DNA from 3 places in the Pseudomonas sp. GL_103 genome. Region 3 is predicted to be linked to each of the others. Evidence: predicted binding sites of a transcription regulator. Region 3 holds the regulator's gene; each other region holds the start of a gene.

The links. Region 3 encodes FliA, which starts transcription of late flagellar genes. Its sites were predicted from a motif close to CTAAAGTTTNNNNNNNNNNNGCCGNTAA; they were not measured.
Positions count from the first base shown of each region.
Region 1: AC3IP0_RS18040 (methyl-accepting chemotaxis protein) is a predicted target of FliA. The motif match lies at 3,020-3,047, and genes of this name have one in related genera.
Region 2: flgM (flagellar biosynthesis anti-sigma factor FlgM) is a predicted target of FliA. The motif match lies at 3,620-3,647, and genes of this name have one in related genera.

Region 1 is NZ_CM174420.1:4,011,412-4,018,624, forward strand. Features, by position in the region: gene AC3IP0_RS18020 (hypothetical protein) at 1-167, opposite strand, end outside; gene AC3IP0_RS18025 (S-type pyocin domain-containing protein) at 167-1,936, opposite strand; gene AC3IP0_RS18030 (hypothetical protein) at 2,197-2,382, opposite strand; gene AC3IP0_RS18035 (hypothetical protein) at 2,727-2,870, shown strand; gene AC3IP0_RS18040 (methyl-accepting chemotaxis protein) at 3,251-4,747, shown strand; gene AC3IP0_RS18045 (antitoxin Xre-like helix-turn-helix domain-containing protein) at 5,233-5,637, shown strand; gene AC3IP0_RS18050 (RES family NAD+ phosphorylase) at 5,631-6,323, shown strand; partial or broken gene AC3IP0_RS18055 (hypothetical protein) at 6,566-6,841, shown strand; gene AC3IP0_RS18060 (DHA2 family efflux MFS transporter permease subunit) at 6,920-7,213, opposite strand, start outside.
Region 2 is NZ_CM174420.1:4,835,860-4,843,072, forward strand. Features, by position in the region: gene flgC (flagellar basal body rod protein FlgC) at 1-119, opposite strand, end outside; gene flgB (flagellar basal body rod protein FlgB) at 123-530, opposite strand; gene AC3IP0_RS21670 (hypothetical protein) at 585-800, shown strand; gene cheR (protein-glutamate O-methyltransferase CheR) at 869-1,696, opposite strand; gene AC3IP0_RS21680 (chemotaxis protein CheV) at 1,742-2,674, opposite strand; gene flgA (flagellar basal body P-ring formation chaperone FlgA) at 2,758-3,516, shown strand; gene flgM (flagellar biosynthesis anti-sigma factor FlgM) at 3,684-4,010, shown strand; gene AC3IP0_RS21695 (flagella synthesis protein FlgN) at 4,059-4,526, shown strand; gene AC3IP0_RS21700 (flagellar brake protein) at 4,619-5,365, shown strand; gene AC3IP0_RS21705 (MFS transporter) at 5,428-6,804, opposite strand; gene AC3IP0_RS21710 (glutamine synthetase family protein) at 6,875-7,213, opposite strand, start outside.
Region 3 is NZ_CM174420.1:1,800,486-1,807,698, forward strand. Features, by position in the region: gene flhA (flagellar biosynthesis protein FlhA) at 1-1,439, shown strand, start outside; gene flhF (flagellar biosynthesis GTPase FlhF) at 1,451-2,779, shown strand; gene fleN (flagellar synthesis regulator FleN) at 2,896-3,726, shown strand; gene fliA (RNA polymerase sigma factor FliA) at 3,723-4,463, shown strand; gene AC3IP0_RS08145 (chemotaxis response regulator CheY) at 4,631-5,002, shown strand; gene AC3IP0_RS08150 (protein phosphatase CheZ) at 5,024-5,812, shown strand; gene AC3IP0_RS08155 (chemotaxis protein CheA) at 5,867-7,213, shown strand, end outside.

The DNA of each region.
Region 1 (7,213 bases), 2.2 Mb from region 3:
TTATGGACAAGGTTCAATAACCCTATGTTGTTCTCCACATGCGCCCAGTTAGCCAGATTATAAAGGCCATCAAGCCGAGGAAAGGAGATACCTAATTCATTTTTGGTAAGAAATAGAATTACCTCTTCAGGTTTTTCGTTAAGTACGATGGTTGCAATGACGCTCATTATTTTACCCCTCCAAGTTCCTTGTACTCTCGTTCACTTTGTTTTCGATCCGCTTCTATAGCATCAGGCGTATAGAGCAGTTCAAAAGCATCTTTGACTTTGTAGTCCTCCAGCGTCGCGGCGTGAGTATTGTTCCAAATAACACCGTCATCCGAGTTTACACCGTCAGCTACACCTAATGCTCTGAAACGTTCGAGCTCTCTGATTTCATGAGTATAGAAGCGTTTGTCCACATCTGTGATTACCAATTCACCCAGCAGAATTTTTTTCAAGCGATCAATCATGATGGCATTGGCATCCGAAGACCTGAAACGTCCCGTATGTAATTTGACCAGGTCAATACCCGTTTGGCTCACGGTAGCACTTGTCCAATCGAGATCGAGAATTGGGCCTCCAGCTTTGGCAGGATTGAAAAATCGACCGCTGTATTTTCCCTTGGTGGTTGCTCCCTCATAAGGCCTATTAAAAACAACGTAGATTGGCGGCAGACCGCTTTCAATCGGAAAGCAGTAAATGCAATCCCTGAAATCAGGCAATTCGAACGCGGGTAAGGTTTCAGGCTGCACAAGCAATGGCGACAGCGTAACTCCAGTGTAAGTCGGTACTTGCGCAGGTCGGGCGGGCGAAGTTGTCGATCCGTTTCCCAAGTGAATAATGGGAAAACTGAGGATATTGGGCGGTGTATCGTTTGACGTGAAACTGTAGCTGCTGGTCGTTGGATCGAATGCCAATGCTCGCACTGGCACTTCTGCCGAGACACTCCCTCCAGCCGGGGTTGCAACAAGTGTGTATTGGTTAAGGTCGCCAAAAATCCGATAAGGAAGGTCAATGGTTCCTTCGGTAGCGGCGATTTCATTCAGGTTTGACGGCAGCTCTGGTAAAAAAGTGCTACCGGACAGTGTGAGAACTGTTTGAGGAAAGCGTTCGCCGTTAGCAAGAGCAGGTGAATAGAACAAGGCCCCGATCCCAACAGCAGTGGCCCGACTGATAAGTGCTTCCCCCAAACCTGCCAACAACTGAATGCCTTCATGGATCACTGCCCTGAAGGTCCAACCATCGGCGACATGGATGGCAATGGCACCCGCCACAGTTCCTGCCTCCGCACCATTACCAATGGGTAACCTATAGGTGTAAGCAACTTCGCCCCTTGCCAGGGCGCGATGGATTTCAGTGTCTGCAGTTGTGGAAGCGTCCGCCAGAATGGGGATGGCTTCGACCAGGATTCGTTTCACGTAGGCGGCAGTTAGCGATAATAGGTATTCTTCATAAAAGCTTTGTCGCACTGCCATATCGTCTTCTGCATCCGCATTCGATGCAAATACAGCGGCACTCATTTTCCTGTCTAGCGACAATGCGTCTAAACCATTATATAGTAGTGCTTCGTGCCAACTTCTATGGATTCTGGCCCTTTGCAGAAGCTCTACGATGATCGCTTTCTTTTTTAAGGCAGCCTCCAATGCATTGAACTCCTGCCCGTCAATGGCTGCGACTATGCGTTTTTCTAGATAATCTCGAACATTCGGTGTAGCACCAGAAAAAACACTCGTTATCTGATCGTGCACCGAAAGCCCTATCGCCTCCAACTTTTGGTATGCGTTACTGGGGTTTTTGGTACTTTCAATACTATGGGGCGTAGTAACTGCCGGGACAGTCCCATCCCAAAACAAAATACTATCGAAGCTTGAAGGAAAAACTTGGGCTTCTGTAGCTTGAACCTGTCGAGACTCAGGCGTTATTAAAGATGAATAATGTGTAATTGGTTTTTGCATATAGCACTCCATGCAACATTATCAATTCCATAAAATAGACAGCACAAAAGTTATGCCGCAACAACGTAGCAATTCCAACACTTCAATATTTACTGCATACGTCGCGCGCGGAAGATGATGAGCGGCAGTTGCAGGCGCAGGTGAGAGAGTGACTACATTTGGGCGCCTAAGGCGCCTGTGTTCTTCTTTTGGTCTAGTCCTGAAACAGATTTACACCTGTTTCACCCAAGCGCCCCAACCATCGGCGCGAGGCTAAGAGACTAGATCAGTCGGACTACCAGGGCGACGACAACAAAGATTGCCAGTGCCAGCGCGGCACCGATGCTGAACGGCACCACAGCAGAGCGGATCGCGCTCGGGGCGGGACTACGCATCTCTTCGGCAAAAGCTGCAACGTCGCGGTGCAGTTGTTCAATGCTGGCTTGATTCGTAGGTTGTGTGGACATGCTGCTACTTCCTGTGTGAGTCACGAGTCGTGTCTGCTACCTGAGCCCCTGTTGGGCTCATCCTTTCGAGCTTTGCTGTTCAAATAGTTCTCCCCGAACAGCCGGTGCCCCCTTTTTCGTCGTCAATATTTCCCGTTTTTCATCTTTGGAATAGCGGGTAAATCCTGCCAAAATCGTAGGCAAAATCCGAGAATTGCGTAAGGGGCTCTATCAATGGAGTCGAAAAAGAAAAGCTGATCGCTCACAACACACTCCCCAAGTGCCAAACGACCCAGCCCATAGTCCATTAGCTAAACTTCAACTGTAAACCACTTCGCGAATCCCTGAAAATCAGGAGGCGAACCATGAGCAAGCAACCTCAACCCCAAAGCCGCTCCAACCCCCAGCCCAGATCCCGTCCGTTGGTGCCGAATCTGCCGAACCTGCCGAGCAAAACCGGCAACAAGTCCGGCGGCTTGCGCGGTAACTATCCGCCGAAGAAGTCGTAAGGACCTCGGGTGCACGACAGGCTTTGCAACGGAGTCTGTCGTACTCCCGGTCACTTCAGCATTACTTGCCTCTATATCGGACATTGTTTTCCACGAGCGACGCTATGCCCATCAAGAATGATGGCCAAGGGCTACGCTCTCCACGGCGTCTCAAGTTCACCTCGACCATGCCGCCAACCGATTTGCCTCAATGGCTCAAGCGATAAAAGACCTGTGGCGAGGGAGCTTGCTCCCGTTGGACTGCATAGCAGTCCCATTTTTTTTTGGGGGGCCGCTTCGCAGCCCAGCGGGAGCAAGCTCCCTCGCCACAGTGTCAGACTTTTCTTCCGGTATCAGTCCTACCTCGGTTTTTCCGGTTCGAATACATGGAGTAAGCGTACATGCCCTTCCCCCCTCGTTTCCTCGACCACTACCGCAAAGCCGACCGCATCATGCTGGGCCTGATCTGGCTGATGTTCGCTTTCGCTATTGGCCTGGCGTTCTGGCACGACACGTTCAAGCAAGCGTTGCTGGTGGGCGGTGGTACCAGTGTGTTGTTGACGCTGTTGTATCGCGCCATCGGCGGGTCGCGGTTGATGCGTTGTTTGCTGGGCGTGGGTTTGATGGTGATGGCGGCGTTGCATATCAATCAGGCCGAGGGGGTCATTGAGTCGCACTTCGGGATTTTTGCGTTGTTGGCGGTGTTGACGTTTTATCGGGACTGGCTGCCGATTCTGGTGGCGGCGGTGACGATTGCGCTGCATCACGTGGTGTTTCATGTGCTGCAGCATCAGGGTTTTCCGGTGTTTGTGATGGCCCATCACGGTGGCTGGACGATGGTGTTCGTTCACGCCTTTTATGTGGTGATGGAGACGGTCGCGCTGCTCTATCTGGCGCTGCACAGCCAGGCCGATGCGGTGGAAAGCCAGGACATGCTGGACAAGATGCTCGCCACCACGTCCCAGTTCACCGCTGGTGCCGGCCAGGGTGACAAGGCGCGGGTGCATGTGTCGCTGGCGCAACGCTTCGATCAGTTTTTGATGCAGATCACCGTGCTGGTGGACGGCGTGGTGCGTGACTCTCAGGGTTTGGGTCAGTTGGGCCAGGAGTTGGCCAAGGCCAGTAACACGCTGGAGAAAGGCGCCAAGCATCAGTTGACGGAAATCGCGCAGATGACCGGCTCGATGCAGCGTATGGGCGATGCGATGGAGCACATCGTGGTGCATGTCGAGCATGCCGTTGCACATGCCGGCCAGGCCAGCGCGCAAGTCACCCGCGGGCAGGAAAGCGTGAACCGTGCGCGGCAGGAAATCACTCAGCTGGCCTCACGCCTGGAAGGCACCAACCAGACCGTGCAGGTGCTCGCCGGGCAGGCACAGCAGATCGGTACGGTGCTGGAGGTGATCAGCAGCATTGCCGAGCAGACCAACTTGCTGGCGCTCAACGCGGCCATTGAAGCGGCGCGCGCCGGCGAGCAAGGCCGGGGCTTTGCGGTGGTGGCCGATGAAGTGCGCAGCTTGGCGCAACGCACAGCGGTGTCCACCAAGGAAATCCGGACCATCATCGAGGCGTTGCAGCAAGGCAGCCGCAAAGCCGTGGAGGCCATGCAGGACAGTCGCGAAGGTGTAGAGCGCTGTGTCGAGGACAGTCAGTTGGCGGCAGCGATGTTGCAGGCCGTCGGCAGCGACATCTCGCAGATCGATGAACTCAATGGGCGAATTGTCACGACGACCCGCGAACAGTCCACGGCGAGTTTCGAGATTGTCGGGCGCTTGCAGTCGGTGCAGAGCATTGCGCAGAACACGGCGGATGATGTGGAGACGCTGGCGCTGAGCAGTCGGCGCTTGCCGCCGATTGCGACTCGGCTGGATGCGTTGGGGCGCACGTTTCATCAGTGAGGCTGCCGTGGGCGCTGCGTTTATTCGCAATGGGAAAAAAACGGCGGGTAACCCGGTGGCCGTGCTAGTTGTAGGCGATACTTGAGGACGCCGCAGCGAAGTAATTGAATACCGGAGCCCGTCTTGTATTTGTTGGCGATTGAATCTTCAGAATCTTGGAGTTTTTTCAAACAAATTTGTGAAACAAAACGTGAAGGCAGCTCAGTTAAAAAGCTCCACAAAGTTACATAAAAACCAACAAAATCAGGCTTTTTAAGCGATTAGTCATGTGAAATAAAATGTGAAGGCAAAGTCTGACCTGACTCTTCAGCTGTCGAGGCGATGCTGGGATACCTTCAGTCAGAGTTTGGCCGGCAGACGGTCCCTCACCGCCAGCTGAACTCTTCGTTGCATTGGCATGCCGGGCCCATCCGTCGCACCAGCATTGCTCTATAGATTCAATCTATCTACATTTGAATCTATAGACGCAATACAAGGACTGGATCATGGCCGTCCCCCTGCAACCTCAATCCTTCAGCAAAAACCAATGCGTCACCGGCCTGCGCGCCGCGGTGAGCATTCTGGAAAAGTGGAAAGCCACCAGTGATCAGGCCTGTCGCATCCTGCGCATCTCCCGCAGCACCTACACCCGCGCCCGGCAGCGGGACCCGGATTGGGCGGTGGCGCTGGATGCGGATCAGATGCAGCGCATCAGCTTTGTGCTGAACATTCACGCGACGTTGCGGCTGGTGTTCGACAACCCGGATAACGTCTATGGCTTTGCCTCGATGGCCAATGACAACGAGTTTTTCAACGGGCGTTCGCCGCTGGAGATCATGGCGCAGGGCGACATGATCTCGCTGTATGAAACCTTCCGCCGCATCGACATGCTGCGGGGTGCGCAATGGTGAGGGCGAGTGAGCTGGCGGTGTTTGCCGGTCAGTCGTTGCAGGCTTATCGCCTGGTCAATTCGAAGTTTCCGCCCATTGCGTTGTTTGATGATGTGGCGGATGCGGATGAGTTTGAGCTGTTGTTCGAGATTCAGGCGCTGACCAATCCGCGGTTGAAGAATGAGCTGGGTCAGCTGGAGTTGATTGCGCGCAACGAGATTCCGTTCGGGATTGCGGGTTGCTCTTATGCTATTGCGCCGTTTACCCACGTTAATCCGGCGGGTTCGCGCTTCAGTGACGGCAGTTTTGGCGTGTTGTACCTGGCGGATTCGATGGAAGCAGCGTTGGCCGAGGTGCGGCATCACCAGGCTCTGTATTGGTCGAAGGTGCCGAGTCTGAACTATGAGCGCTTTGTGTTTCGGGGGTTGGCCTGTGCTTTTGGCGATGGCGGGATGAAGGACGCCGCGACCCTGCCGATGAACGATCCGGTGTATGCCCCGGACGACTACAGCCATTCCCGTGTGCTGGGACGGGCGGTGCGGGATGCCGGTTGTCCCGGTTTGCGTTATCACTCGGTGCGGATGCCGGGCAGTCATTGCTGGGCGTTGATGACGCCGAGGCCGGTTTCGTCGATTGTGCAGACGGCGCATTACGAGATGGTCTGGAATGGGCAGATCACCAGTGTAAGTCAGATCAGTGAGGCTTGAGCCCCGTTGTCAGGCACATGAAAACCTGTGGGAGCGGGCTTGCTCGCGAATGCTGTGTGTCAATCGACACATAGGTTGAATATGAAACTGCCTTCGCGAGCAAGCCCGCTCCCACAAGGGATCACCGAGTCATCCATTGACTGCGTCGATAGTCACCATCATTTCAATGAAGTTCTCTTAAAAAATCCCCGGCGTAACATCTGCTCCATACCAACCCATAAGCACCCCCGGAGCACACCATCATGAAACGCCAGACTCTCCTCAGCATCGCTTTCTCGGTTTTCGCAGTTAACGCTTTCGCCGCAAACTCTGCTCAACCTGTGGTCGCTGAAGGCGGCTCGGATCGTCTGATTGAAAGCCGTGTGGCCGAGGGTGGTTCCGATCGCCTGATCGAGAATCGTGTGGCCGAAGGTGGTTCGGATCGTCTGCTGGAAAAACGCGTCGCCGAAGGCGGCTCCGACAAGCTCCTGCAAAACCGCGTCGCCGAAGGTGGCTCGGACCGTCTGATCGAAAGCCGCGCTGTCTGAATGCAGTGCTTTACCGCAGGACTCAACGAAAAGCCCGGCCTAAACAGCCGGGCTTTTTCGTGTGGGCCATCAATTCATCCGTTGTTCATGCACTTTCGCGGATCGCGAGAGGCCGATCTTGATGCCAACCAGGATGGGCGCGGCGAAGACGAACAGCAGGGCCACGGCGAAGAACGCCGTATCGAAGGCAATCACCGTGGCCTGACCTGACACCGCTTTGCCCAGCAGGCTAGTGGCTGACCGGCCAGCGGCCACTTGATCCATGCCCTTCCCCGCCAGCATCGCGGTTGTGGTCATCAGCCGTTCGATGACCGCGTGGCCCCCTGGGGTGACGTTGGCGCCGAGGACCATGCCATTGCTGAC
Region 2 (7,213 bases), 3.0 Mb from region 3:
TGGTCGATGCTCGACGAGACCGTCTCGGCGTTGGCGATGTTCGAAGCGACGGTGTTCAGGCGCGTGGTCTGCGCACTCATGCCGCTACCGGCAATGTTGAAAACACTGGATAGAGACATGGCTTACTCTCCGCGCAGGGCTGACACCAGCCCTTTGAATTTGCTGTTGAGCAGGGTGAAGCTGGCCTGGAAGCCGATCGCGTTTTCCGCGTAATTCGACTGTTCCAGTTGGGCGTCCACGGTGTTCTGGTCGATCGACGGTTGCATCGGCGTGCGATACAGCAACGACTCGTCGCCATTGCCCAGGCCTTCAGCTTCGATATGACGGCTGTTGGTCATGTTCAAGGCGAAGGTGCCGCTTTTGGTTTTCTCGTTCTGCTCGGCGAGCACTTTCGAGAAGTCCAGATCCCGAGCCTTGTAGTTCGGGGTGTCGGCGTTGGCGATGTTGTTGGCCAGGACTTCGGCACGCTGGGCGCGGAAGCCCAGGGCTTGTTCGTGGATACCGAGCGCTTTATCGAAGCTGATGCTCATGTCGGGAAACCTTCGGGTGACCTGATTTTTCGTAGGATCAACTTAGCAAGCCCCATGCCAATTCAAAAAACCCCGGAAACCGGGGCTTTGCCGGCCATGGCAACGCGGCAATGCCAGAAAAGCGGCAACGGTTTTCCGCCGGATGCCGCTTTTCTGCCGCTTGTCCTACGCAACACGTCCCCTGTAGGAGCTGCCGAAGGCTGCGATCTTTTGATTGTGCTTTTCAAGATCAAGATCAAAAGATCGCAGCCTTCGGCAGCTCCTACGTGATGCAAAAGCGCCGCGCATAAAAAAGGAGTCCCTGAGGACTCCCGTTTTTTATGCGCGCCGCTTTTGCATCACTTCGCCTGGTAAATGATCCCCGGGCTGCACTGGACCATCTGGTAATGATCCGGCAAACCGTTCAGCGCTTCGGAAGCACCGAGGAACAGGTAACCGCCCGGCTTCAACGTACTGTGGATGCGCAACAGGATGTCCTTCTTCACCTCGGCGGAGAAGTAGATCAATACGTTGCGGCAAAACACGATGTCGAACTTGCCGAGGCTCGCGTAGCTGTCCAGCAGGTTGAATGAACGGAATTCCACACGGCTCTTGATCGGTGCCTTGATCGCCCAGCGTCCCGGCCCTTTCGGGTCGAAATAACGCTGCAGACGCTCGGGCGACAGACCGCGGCCGATGGCCAGGCTGTCGTACTCGCCGGTCTTGCAGTTGTTCAGCATTGTGCCGGACAGGTCGGTGGCAACAATCTGCACCCCCATCCGCAACTGGCCCATGTTGACCCGCTCGAACTCATCGATGGACATCGACAGCGAATACGGTTCCTGGCCCGACGAGCACGCTGCCGACCAGATGCGCAGGCGCTGGCCGGGACTGGCCTTGATCGCTTCGGGCAGTACCTTGTTCTTCAAGACCTCAAACGGGTAGGTGTCACGAAACCACAGGGTTTCGTTGGTGGTCATGGCATCCACCACCTGCTCGCGCAAACCGCTGCGCGGCTGGGTCTGCATGCGCTGAACCAGATCCCCCAAAGACTTGATGCCTTGCTGTTCCATCAGTTTGTTGAGACGGCTGGAGACCAGGTACTGCTTGTTTTCACCGAGCAAAATGCCACAGGCTTTTTCCAGGAATACCCGGAACTGTTCGAAATCCAAATTACCCGTAGACAATGATGCCGCCTCTTAAATCGTGTTGACTGCCAGGGGCACGGGCCCCTAGCTGATATCTGCTGCTTTGATCCGGTCGACTACCCGGGATGCCAGGTCATCAGGACGGAACTTGGCCAGGAAGTCATCGGCACCGACCTTCTTGACCATCGCCTGATTGAATACCCCCGACAACGAAGTATGCAGGATGATATGAAGCTTTTGCATGCGCGGGTCGTTGCGGATTTCCGCCGTCAGGGTGTACCCGTCCATCTCCGGCATCTCGATGTCGGAGATCATCATCAGGAACTCTTCTTCCGGCTTCTTGCCCTCGTTGACCAGTTTGCGCAGGTAGTCCAGCGCTTGCCGACCGTCGTTCAACGCCACCACTTCGACGCCGACCGTTTGCAGGCAACGCGTGACCTGCTTGCGCGCCACCGACGAGTCGTCGACCGTCAGCACGCGCAACGAAAGCGCCTTGTGCTGGGTCTCGACATCCACCACACCGACGGAAATCGCTTCCGGCGTCGGCGCCACTTCCGCCAGCACCTTCTCGACGTCGATGATTTCGACCAACTGATTGTCGACCCGCGTCACCGCCGTCAGGTAGTGATCGCGCCCGGTGCCCTTGGGCGGCGGATGGATCTCCTCCCAGTTCATGTTGACGATGCGCTCCACCGAGCGGACCAGGAAACCCTGAGTCTTGGTGTTGTACTCCGTGATGATCACGAAAGGGTTGTTCTTGTCCTTCAGCGCACCGGAGCCAGTCGCCATCGCCAGATCAAGGATCGGAATGGTCGCCCCCCGGATGTTCGCCACGCCGCACACGACAGGACTGGATTTGGGCATCAGCGTCAGTTTGGGGCATTGCAGCACCTCCCGAACCTTGAACACGTTGATCCCGTACAGTTGCTGGCCGTCGAGACGGAACAACAACAGCTCAAGGCGATTCTGCCCCACCAGTTGCGTGCGCTGGTTTACCGAATCCATTACACCAGCCATGCCCAGACTCCTACACCAACGCCAAGTGTTGTTGCGACGCGCCTTCATCACTAAACGGCACGGCGCTTGCTTTTTTAATCGTTATGAACACAGAACCGACATTTTTTCGACGCCCGACCACACCCTATCGCAAATTGCTCGGCGTGCTGGCGGCTGTTTGCCTGTTCAACGCTGGCAGCCCTGCCCTTGCTGACGCGGTTACCTTGCCTGACATGCTTATCGGCGTCACTCAGGGCTTTCTTGAATTCACCGTAGAAGACTATCTGGCTACCAGTCAAACGGAGGGTCGCTACGAGATCCAGGTCAACCAACTCGATCCGCGCATGCACATGCCCATGTGCGACAAGGAATTGACAGCAACGCTCGAGAGCCCCAAGCCGCTGGGACGGGTTACGGTCAAGGTTCGCTGCGAAGGCGCTTCCCCCTGGACAGTGTTCGTACCCGCTCAAGTCCGCCTGTTTCGCGATGTCGTGACCAGCGCCCGGCCACTGCGCCGCGCCGCCATCGTCGAGCCTGGGGATGTAGTCCTGCGCGAGCGCGATATCAGTCTCATCAGCCAGGGCTACTTGACCTCTCTTGATCAGGCGATCGGGCAGCGACTGACCCGACCAATGGTCGCCGACCAGGTGATCACCCTGGTGAACATCGAACAGGCCGAAGTCATTCGCAAGGGCGATCAGGTGGTGATAACCGCCCGCAGCGGTACCCTCAGCGTGCGCATGCCGGGCGAAGCGCTGTCAAACGGCAGCCTGAGCGAACAGATCCGGGTGAAAAACCTCAACTCCCAACGAGTCATCAAGGCGCAGGTCATGGCGCCAGGGCAGGTGGAAGTGTCCATGTAAGGCTCTCTGTTCATCAGAATGTGGCGCTTGCCGCGGCTGTTCCCTAGACTGTGCTCCATGCAGGGCAAGCGCTGACGCGCGCAAGGTTCATTGATAAATGAGCCTAAAGTTTTCCAGGGAATGGCCGAAACCATGGCAAGCGTCCAAATTCCCAGAGGTTTTTTATCATGGTCATCGATTTCAGCCGTTTGAACAGCTCCTCGTCCCTGACGGGCAGTACACGTACCAGCGCCAGCAAGGAAAGCGCCGAGGCCGGCAAATCCGCGCCGCTGGAGTCCGCGGCCGAACAGGCCGGTACCGTCAAAAGCGGGGAATCGGTACATCTCAGCAATGAGGCTCAACAGTTGCAGAAGGTCACTGACAAGCTGCGCGATCAGCCTGCCGTCGACAACGCCCGCGTGGCCGAGTTGAAAGCAGCGATTGCCGATGGCAGCTATAAAGTCGACAGCAACCGTGTAGCCAGCAAACTGCTCAACTTCGAAGCCCAGCGCTAGGCTACCGCCGGCGCCAGGCTTTTGGACGCTTAAAACCCAAGGCCAGCCATGCACGACACAAATTTACTGCAACTGATCACCGACGACTTTGCTCCAGCGCAACACCTGCTGGAGTTACTGCAGACCGAATCCCTCGCATTGCATGGCCGCGACATGCCATTGCTCGAGGACATCCTGGCGCAGAAACAGGCGTTGGTCGTTTTGCTTGAACAGCATGGCCGCAAGCGCAGTGAAATCCTCGCCAGCCTCAACCTGCCGACCAACCGTGGCGGTCTGGAGCAATTGGCCGGCCAGTCGAGCATTGGCGAGCAGTTGCTGGCGCAAAGTGACGTGCTGACCGATCTCCTGGCCCAGTGCCAGGCCATCAACGCCAACAACGGCCAGTCGATCCTCACTCAGCAGGCCGCTACGGCCACCCAGCTGAAAATCCTCACCGGCGGTGAAACCCCGGCGCTTTACGATGCCAGCGGAACATTCTCCAAGCTTGCCAAGCCGCGCCCGCTCAGTCAGGCATGAGCCGGTCAATGCCCCCGCTCTATCAAGACGCGCAACATACTGGCAAACTGCTAGCCTGCCGTAGTCAAATTTTGTCTGGAGATTGATTAACCGTGTCCAATGCCTTATCCGTGGATGATGCTCCGCAGCCACCCAAGGTGCTCTCCACGCCCTTGGAAATCTCCAGCAACCTGCGCCAGCTGCTCGAAAGCCATGACCCGCTGATCATCACGTTCCACGAGCGCAGCCAGCGCTTCCAGAGCTACCTGGTGGACCTGGACCGTGACAGCAACATGATTGCCCTGGACGAAATGATTCCCCGTGATGGCGAGCGTTACCTGCTGGCGGGCGAGCCGTTCCGGGTCGAAGGCTTCCACGAAGGCGTACGCATTGCCTGGGAAAGCAACGGCCAGTTGAACATCGACGAATCCGGTGGCAGCCGCTGCTATCGCGGCCCCCTGCCCGATGAAGTGGTGTACCACCAGCGCCGCAATGCGTTCCGCGCCGCGCTGAAGCTGGCACAACTGGTCAACGTCAACCTCGACGGCGAAAAGCTCAAGGCGCCGATCAGCGGCAAGCTGCTGGATATTTCCGCTACCGGCTGCAAACTGCGCTTTGACGGCGACATCACTGGCAGCCTGCAACTGGGCCAGGTCTACGACCGCTTCAACGCCGACCTGCCCTTCGGCAAGATGACCGCGCCGGTCGAGTTGCGTTATCTGCACTTCGAAGAAAGGATTTCCACCACCTTCGCCGGCGTTCGCTTCCACAACATGAGCGGGCTGGTGCAGCGTCAGGTCGAACGCTTCGTCTACCAGTTGCAACGCGAAGCCCGTCGCTTCGACAAAGACGACATGTAATAGAGCGTCAACAAAAAACGGGCAGTCCCTTGCGGTGACTGCCCGTTTTTTATGCCCCGGTTTTAAGGCCTGGCCTCGGTAAAGCTTTGCTCGCGGCCCGAGTCAGGATCTTCTGGCGGCTGATCGGATTCAGATTCTGATCCGGCTTCCGGTTCGGCTGGCGGCTCCGGATTCACCGGATTGCACATCTGATCCTGCACCACCTGTTCATCAACACGCGGGTCGAGGCAGGCCACCAGTGGCGAACTCGTCATATTGTCCGGCATGGCCACGTGATGCAGCGGTGCGTCGTCGACCTGATGCAGGTTGGTCACTGCTTTCGGGCGAATCCGCCATACCAGCACCAACGCAAAGAAACTGAAGAAGGCATAGAGCATCTGGCTGCCGAACAGCTTCATCAGCACGCCTGCCACCAGTGGCCCGATACTCGCGCCAACGCCGTAGGTCACCAGCAACATTGCCGTCAGGGACACCCGGCGATCGCCTTCGACATGGTCGTTGGAGAACGCCACTGCCAATGGATACAGGCAAAACTGCACCAGCGAACAGACGAAGCCGGCGATAAACAGAACCTCCAGCGGCACCTGCGGCATGATCGCCAGCGGCAGTGCAGCCAGTGCCAGGCTGAACGCGAAACTGCGGATCAACACGGCCCGATCGTAGCGATCGGACAACCAACCCAGCGGCCACTGCACCAGCAACCCGGCAAAAATACAGCTACCCATGAACAGACCGACCTGCTCCGTGGACAATCCCTGCTGAGAGGCATACAGCGGTGCCAGACCGTAGAACGAACCAACGATCAGGCCCGCCCCGAGCACCGTGCTCAACGACTGCGGCACCCGCTTGATAAAAAACCGTGGTTCCATCGGTGCCGGATGCAAGGGTGCCGGGTGAATCCGTCGGGTCAGCGCCACCGGCACCAGGCACAGGGCGAAACACAGGGCGACCAGCATCAGCAGTTCCAGCCCCAGCGCCGGGTGCATGACCAGAATCAACTGCCCCAGCACCAATCCCAGGTATGAAGCGATCATGTAGCCGCTGAAGACCATGCCGCGCTGATTGGCATCGGCCTGTTCATTGAGCCAGCTCTCGATCACCATGTACTGGCACATCATGCCGAGGCCGACGATCACCCGCAAAAACAGCCAGGCCGGCAACCAGTCCACCAGGCCATGGCCGAGTACCGCCGCGCCAACGATCCCGGCACACGCCGAATAGGCCCGGATATGCCCGACCCGGGCAATCAACCGGTGACCGATCTTGCCCCCCAGCACCAGGCCGAAATAGTTGGCAGCCATCAGCGCACCGACCCACAGGCTGTCGACATGGTCGGCAGCCAGGCGCAACGCCAGGTAAGTACTCAACAGGCCCGAGCCGATCAACATCATCAGCGAGGCGAAATACAGTGCTCGAAAGGATTTCCAGATTTGGCGCATCGGCGTTCCGAGCGGCTCCTTGCAGTGAGAATCGGCTACCGCTAAACGATAGCCGGATGTCGACGGGACGTCAGGCCTGGGCTGCTAAAATACGCCTTTCCCAGGGAGTAATTTCATCATGGAAACTGGTCAGTTCCAGGGTCTTCGAAGCGATGTAGCCTTCGATGAATTCCGCGCCGAACAGTTCCTTGGCCAACTGGCTACGTTTCAGACGCTCGAGCGCCGCATGCAAGGTACACGGCAACGAAAGATTGTCCGGCACTTCGAACTCACCCTGGATCGGCGCGCTCGGTTCCAATGCCTTCTCGATGCCATGCAACCCCGCTGCCAGGCTTGCGGCAATCGCCAGATACGGGTTGGCATCGGCCCCCGGCAAGCGGTTCTCGACCCGACGGGCCACCGGCAAACT
Region 3 (7,213 bases):
ACGGCATGACCTTCGGCGACGCCGGCAAGGTGTATGCGCTGCTGACCATCGGTGACGGTTTGGTGGCGCAATTGCCATCACTGTTGTTATCGACAGCAGCGGCGATCATGGTGACCCGTGCGTCCGGTTCGGAAGACATGGGCAAGCAAATCAATCGCCAGATGTTCGCCTCGCCCAAGGCGCTGGCGGTAGCAGCCGGTATGATGGCGGTCATGGGCCTGGTGCCCGGCATGCCGCACTTCTCGTTCCTGAGCATGGCGGCCTTGGCGGCCGGTGGCGCTTACCTGTTCTGGAAAAAGCAGAACGTCGCCAAGGTGCAGGCCCTGCAAGAGGTCAAGCGCCAGCAGGAGTTGCTGCCGTCGCCGGCCCGCGCCCAGGAAACCAAGGAGCTTGGCTGGGATGACGTGACGCCGATCGACATGATCGGCCTGGAAGTGGGTTATCGCCTGATTCCGTTGGTGGACCGCAACCAGGGCGGCCAGTTGCTGGCGCGGATCAAGGGTGTGCGCAAGAAGCTGTCCCAGGATCTGGGCTTCCTGATGCCGACCGTGCATATCCGTGACAACCTCGACCTGGCGCCAAGCGCCTATCGCCTGACCCTCATGGGGGTGATCCTGGCCGAAGCGGAGATCTACCCGGATCGCGAGCTGGCGATCAACCCGGGGCAGGTCTACGGCACACTCAACGGCATTACCGCCAAAGATCCGGCTTTCGGCCTGGAAGCGGTCTGGATCGAAATCAGCCAGCGCGCCCAGGCGCAATCCCTTGGTTATACGGTGGTCGATGCCAGTACAGTAGTGGCTACCCACCTGAACCAGATACTCTACAAGCATTCCAGTGAACTGATCGGTCACGAAGAAGTGCAGCAACTCATGCAATTGCTGGCCAAAAGCTCGCCGAAACTGGCCGAGGAGCTGGTACCGGGCGTGGTTTCGCTGTCGCAGCTGCTCAAGGTGCTGCAATCGCTGTTGGCCGAACAAGTGCCTGTGCGCGATATCCGCAGCATTGCCGAGGCGATCGCCAACAATGCCGCCAAGAGTCAAGATACCGCCGCGCTGGTGGCTGCCGTGCGGGTTGGTGTATCCCGTGCAATCGTCCAAAGCATTGTAGGCACTGAGTCGGAGCTGCCAGTGATCACGCTGGAGCCAAGGTTGGAACAGATATTGCTCAATAGTCTGCAGAAGGCAGGACAAGGCTCGGAAGAGGGCGTTCTGCTGGAGCCAAGCATGGCTGAGAAGCTGCAACGTTCGCTGATCGACGCGGCGCAGCGTCAAGAGATGCAAGGTCAGCCGGTGATTCTGCTGGTGGCCGGTCCGGTTCGCGCGATGCTCTCGCGATTTGGCCGGCTCGCAGTCCCGGGTTTGCATGTGTTGGCTTACCAGGAAATCCCTGACAACAAGCAAGTGACCATCGTTGCGACAGTAGGGCCCAACGGCTGAGGTAGTGGTTTATGCAAGTTAAGCGTTTTTTCGCCGCCGATATGCGTCAGGCCATGAAGCTGGTTCGCGATGAGCTGGGCGCTGATGCGGCTATTATTGGCAACCGCCGGATCGCCGGGGGTGTCGAACTGACGGCTGCGCTGGATTACAAGCTGTCGGCACTGGCGCCGCGGGTTCCGAACATGGAACTCGAAGACGAGCTGCGCAAGACTCAGTCGCGGATCGTCACCGCCCAGGCCGAATTGAGCCTGCGTGGCGATGGCGAGAGCGACAATGCGACCAATCGCCAGTTGTTCGCCGGCTTGCCGTTGACCGCCGCCGAGCCGCTGATCGAGCCGACCTACGCCGAACCCCGTCGCCCCGCGCCGGCCGCTGCGCCAGCGTCCGGTGGTGTGGATCCACGTGCGTTCGACTCGATGCGTTTCGAACTCAACAGCCTGCGCGAACTCATGGAAGTCCAGTTGGGCTCCCTGGCCTGGAATCAGCTGCAAGGCAGCCGTCCGGACCAGGCCAACCTCTGGCGTCGCCTGCAGCGCATCGGCCTGTCCGGCCCGTTGTCGCGCGACCTGCTGGCGATGATCACAGAAATCGAAGAGCCCCGTCAGGCCTGGCGCATGTTGCTGGCGCACTTGGCGCGCATGATCGTTACCCCGGAAGTCGAGCCGCTGGAAGAGGGCGGTGTGATCGCCATGGTCGGCCCTGCCGGCATGGGCAAGACCACCACCCTGGCCAAGCTGGCCGCCCGCTACGTGCTCAAGTACGGCGCGCAGAACATTGCGCTGGTGAGCATGGACAGCTTCCGCATCGGTGCCCAGGAGCAGCTCAAGACCCTGGGGCGTATTCTCAATGTCTCGGTGACCCACGTCGATCCGGGCCAGTCCCTGGTGCAGGCCCTGGAGCCATTGCTGCGCAAGCGTGTGGTGCTGATCGATACCGCCGGCCTGCAGGCCAGCGATCCGGCCCTGCGCATGCAGCTCGAAAGCCTGGCCGGTCGTGGCATCCGCTCGAAAAATTATCTGGTCCTGGCAACCACCAGCCAGAAACAGGTTCTAACGGCCGCTTATCACAGTTACAAGCGTTGTGGGCTCGCAGGCTGCATCCTGACTAAACTGGATGAAACGGCAAGTCTGGGTGAGGTGTTGAGCCTTGCCATCAGTCATGAACTGCCGGTGGCTTACCTGACCGATGGCCCGCGGATCCCGGATGATTTGCATCTGCCGCGTCGTCACCAGTTGGTCAGCCGCGCCGTGAGCGTGCAAATGCAGGAAGAACCCAGCGAAGAAGCCATGGCTGACATGTTCGCTGACATCTACCACAGTCCGACCAAGCAGGTTGGCTGAGGTAAAAATGAACAGTTTTTGTACCTACATCGATGGTCTGCCATGCATTGTTCCGTTTGTGAACGCGCAGCCAGTAATGTGGCCTCCGTCTATGCAAGACAAGGTAAAGAAATAACATGGGCAGCATGCATCCCGTACAGGTGATCGCGGTGACCGGCGGCAAAGGTGGCGTCGGGAAAACTAATGTGTCAGTGAACTTGTCCCTGGCTTTGGCCGAACTTGGCCGGCGCGTCATGCTGTTGGACGCGGACCTTGGACTGGCGAACGTCGACGTTCTGCTGGGACTGACACCCAAACGTACCCTGGCCGACGTGATCGAAGGCCGCTGCGAACTGCGCGATGTATTGCTGCAGGGACCCGGCGGCATCCGTATCGTTCCGGCCGCATCCGGCACTCAGAGCATGGTGCATCTGAGCCCCGCGCAACACGCCGGCCTGATCCAGGCCTTCAGTGATATCGGCGACAACCTCGACGTATTGGTGATCGACACCGCCGCGGGCATTGGTGACTCGGTAGTCAGTTTCGTCCGCGCAGCCCAGGAAGTGCTGCTGGTGGTGTGCGACGAGCCGACCTCGATTACCGACGCCTACGCGTTGATCAAGTTGCTGAACCGCGACTACGGCATGAACCGCTTCCGCGTCCTGGCCAACATGGCCCAGAGCCCGCAGGAAGGACGCAACCTGTTCGCCAAGTTGACCAAGGTCACGGATCGCTTCCTCGACGTCGCCCTGCAATACGTCGGCGCGGTGCCCTACGACGAAAGCGTGCGCAAGGCCGTGCAGAAGCAGCGCGCGGTCTACGAGGCCTTCCCGCGTTCCAAGTGCTCGCTGGCGTTCAAGGCCATCGCGCAGAAGGTCGATACCTGGCCGCTGCCTGCCAACCCGCGCGGGCACCTGGAGTTTTTCGTCGAGCGGCTCGTGCAGCAGACAGCAGGACCTGTTCTATGACAGCCAGCGGCTACAACCTCTACAAGAAGTCGGCACGCGATGCGCAGTACGAGCTGATCGAGCGTTATGCGCCGCTGGTTAAACGCATTGCCTACCACTTGCTGGCGCGTCTGCCGGCAAGTGTCCAGGTCGAAGACCTGATCCAGGCCGGGATGATCGGCCTGCTTGAAGTGTCGACCAAATATGACGCCAGCAAAGGCGCCAGTTTCGAGACGTACGCGGGCATACGAATCCGCGGCGCCATGCTCGATGAAGTGCGCAAGGGGGACTGGGCGCCACGTTCGGTTCACCGCAATACGCGCATGGTCAGCGATGCCATTCGCTCGATTGAAGCGAAAACCGGCCGTGACGCTAAAGATCACGAAGTTGCGGCCGAACTCCAATTGAGTCTCGACGATTACTACGGGATTTTGAACGACACCCTGGGCAGCCGGCTGTTCAGTTTCGACGACCTGTTGCAGGACGGCGAACACGAAGGGCTGCACGAGGATGGCGCGAGTGCTCATCTCGAGCCGTCACGCGACCTGGAGGATGAACGCTTCCAGGCTGCGCTGGCGGATGCGATTGCCAATTTGCCGGAGCGTGAGCGACTGGTGTTGGCGCTGTACTACGACGAGGAGCTGAACCTCAAGGAAATCGGTGAGGTCCTGGGGGTCAGCGAATCGCGGGTCAGCCAGTTACACAGCCAGTGCGCGGCCCGCTTGCGGGGGCGTTTGGGGGAGTGGCGAGCGCGCTGAAGGCAGTGTGGGGACACTGCGAACGAGGCTGGTGTGGTTTTGAACTGCGCCGGTCGCGATCTGTTGTGCTCCAGACAGTCATTGAGTGCTTTGCCGGATTGATTGAAATGGCGCGTCCAGGTGCTGGGCGCGTTTAAGACTGCTTGGAGGTCGAATTGGACAAGAACATGAAAATCCTCATCGTTGATGACTTCTCAACGATGCGGCGGATCATCAAGAACCTGCTGCGTGACCTTGGGTTCACCAACACCGTCGAGGCCGACGATGGCACTACCGCCATTCCGGTGCTCAACAGCGGAAGCATCGACTTTCTGGTAACGGACTGGAACATGCCTGGCATGACCGGTATCGATCTGCTGCGCCACGTGCGTGCCGATGAAAAGCTCAAGCACCTGCCGGTGCTGATGGTGACCGCTGAAGCCAAGCGCGAGCAGATCATCGAAGCGGCCCAGGCTGGCGTTAACGGCTATGTGGTCAAGCCCTTCACGGCCCAGGCGTTGAAAGAAAAAATCGAGAAGATTTTCGAACGCATCGGTTGATGAGTGCGCCACGGGGGAGCTATGGGCAATAACGAAACTTCATTGGGCGATTTTGAATCGACCCTGAAAAAACACGCCGTCGAATTGGTCGCGAGCCTTGAAAAAGGCAAGTTCGGCGACGCGGTGCAATTGATCCATGAGCTCAACCAGACCCGTGACCGCGGCCTGTATCAGGAAGTGGGCAAGCTCACTCGCGAACTGCATAGCGCGATCGTCAATTTCCAGATTGACCCGCACATGCCGCAAGCCGAAGAAGTGTCGCAGATCACCGATGCCACCGAGCGCCTGGGCTATGTGGTCAAGCTGACCGAGGCGGCGGCCAACCGCACCATGGATCTGGTGGAAAGTGCCACGCCACTGGTCAATGGCCTGGCCGATGAAGCCAAGGTGTTGAGCGCGGACTGGGGGCGCTTCATGCGTCGCGAAGTCGGCGCCGAAGAATTTCGTGAACTGGCCCGGCGGGTCGACGGGTTCCTGACGCGCAGCGGCACGGACAATCGCGCGGTGTCGGGCAACCTCAACGACATCCTGCTCGCCCAGGATTACCAGGACCTCACAGGCCAGGTGATCAAGCGTGTGACCCAGTTGGTCACCGAAGTTGAAAGCAACCTGCTCAAGCTCGTGCTGATGGCCAGTCAGGTGGACCGCTTTGCGGGCATCGAACATGACCGTGAAGCGATGCTTGCTGAAAAAGATCCACAAAAACATCTCTCTCAGGGTGAAGGTCCGCAGATTCATGCCGATAAAAGAGAAGACGTTATGTCCGGTCAGGACGATGTGGACGATTTGCTATCCAGCCTTGGATTTTAGAGTTTTAGAATTTTAGGTTTTTTGGGTTTTTAGACCTGTAGGAGCACCCCCTTAATGAGCTTCGGCGCCGATGAAGAGATCCTTCAGGATTTCCTGGTTGAGGCCGGCGAGATTCTAGAGCAACTGTCCGAGCAACTGGTCGAGCTGGAAAGCCGTCCGGATGATGCGGATCTGCTCAATGCAATTTTTCGCGGTTTTCACACTGTAAAAGGGGGCGCCGGCTTCCTCCAGCTCAACGAGCTGGTGGAGTGCTGCCACATCGCCGAGAACGTGTTCGACATCCTGCGCAAGGGTGAACGTCGTGTCGACTCGGAACTGATGGACGTGGTTCTCGAAGCGCTGGACTCGGTGAACAGCATGTTCAGCGAAGTCCGCGAACGCAGCCCGATCACGGCCGCGACACCGGAACTGCTCGCGGCGCTGGCCCGTCTGGCCGAGCCGCAATCGGCTGACGAGGTCGCTGCTGCACCTGTCGCCGCCGTGCTCGAAGCGCCTGTGGCTGAAGCCGAATCGGGCGATATCACCGACAATGAATTCGAACAACTGCTGGACTCGCTGAACGCCGTCAAGGCCCAGGCCGAGGCCCCTGCGGCTGCTCCAGCGCCCGCCAGCAATGCCGCTGGCAGCGACGAAATCACCGATGCCGAGTTCGAGTCGTTGCTCGATCAACTGCACGGCAAGGGCCAGTTCGCCGTTGACGCGGTGGTCCCGGCACCGGCTGCGCCAGAAGCCCCGAAAGCGGCTGGCGACAGTTCCGATATTACTGACGACGAATTCGAAGCACTGCTCGACCAGCTGCACGGCAAGGGTAACTTTGCTGTCGAGGCGCTGGAGTCGGCCATTGCTTCTGTGCCTGCACCCGCGGCACCAAGCGCGGTGGCGGCCGGCAGCGATCTGATTTCCGATCACGAGTTCGAAGCGCTGCTCGACGAATTGCACGGCAAAGGCAAGTTCAGCGAAGTCGGCACTGCGACGGTGGCCAACGGTTCGAACGCTGCCGTTGCGGCACCGGCAGCCAAGGCTGCGGCGCCGAAACCTGTAGCCAGGGCACCGGAGCCAAAAGCCGAAGCGCCAACCCCGGCAGCCGCCGCTGCACCGGCTGCTGCCCGTGCCCCGGCCGCGCCACCTGCGGAAAAACCGGCGAGCGAAGCCGAGACCACCGTGCGTGTCGATACCGCGCGTCTCGACGAGATCATGAACATGGTCGGCGAGTTGGTGCTGGTGCGTAACCGCCTGGTCCGCCTGGGCCTCAACAGCGGCGACGAAGCCATGTCCAAGGCCGTGTCGAACCTCGACGTGGTCACCGCCGACCTGCAGACCGCGGTCATGAAGACCCGGATGCAGCCGATCAAGAAAGTCTTCGGGCGCTTCCCGCGCCTGGTTCGCGACCTGGCTCGCCAG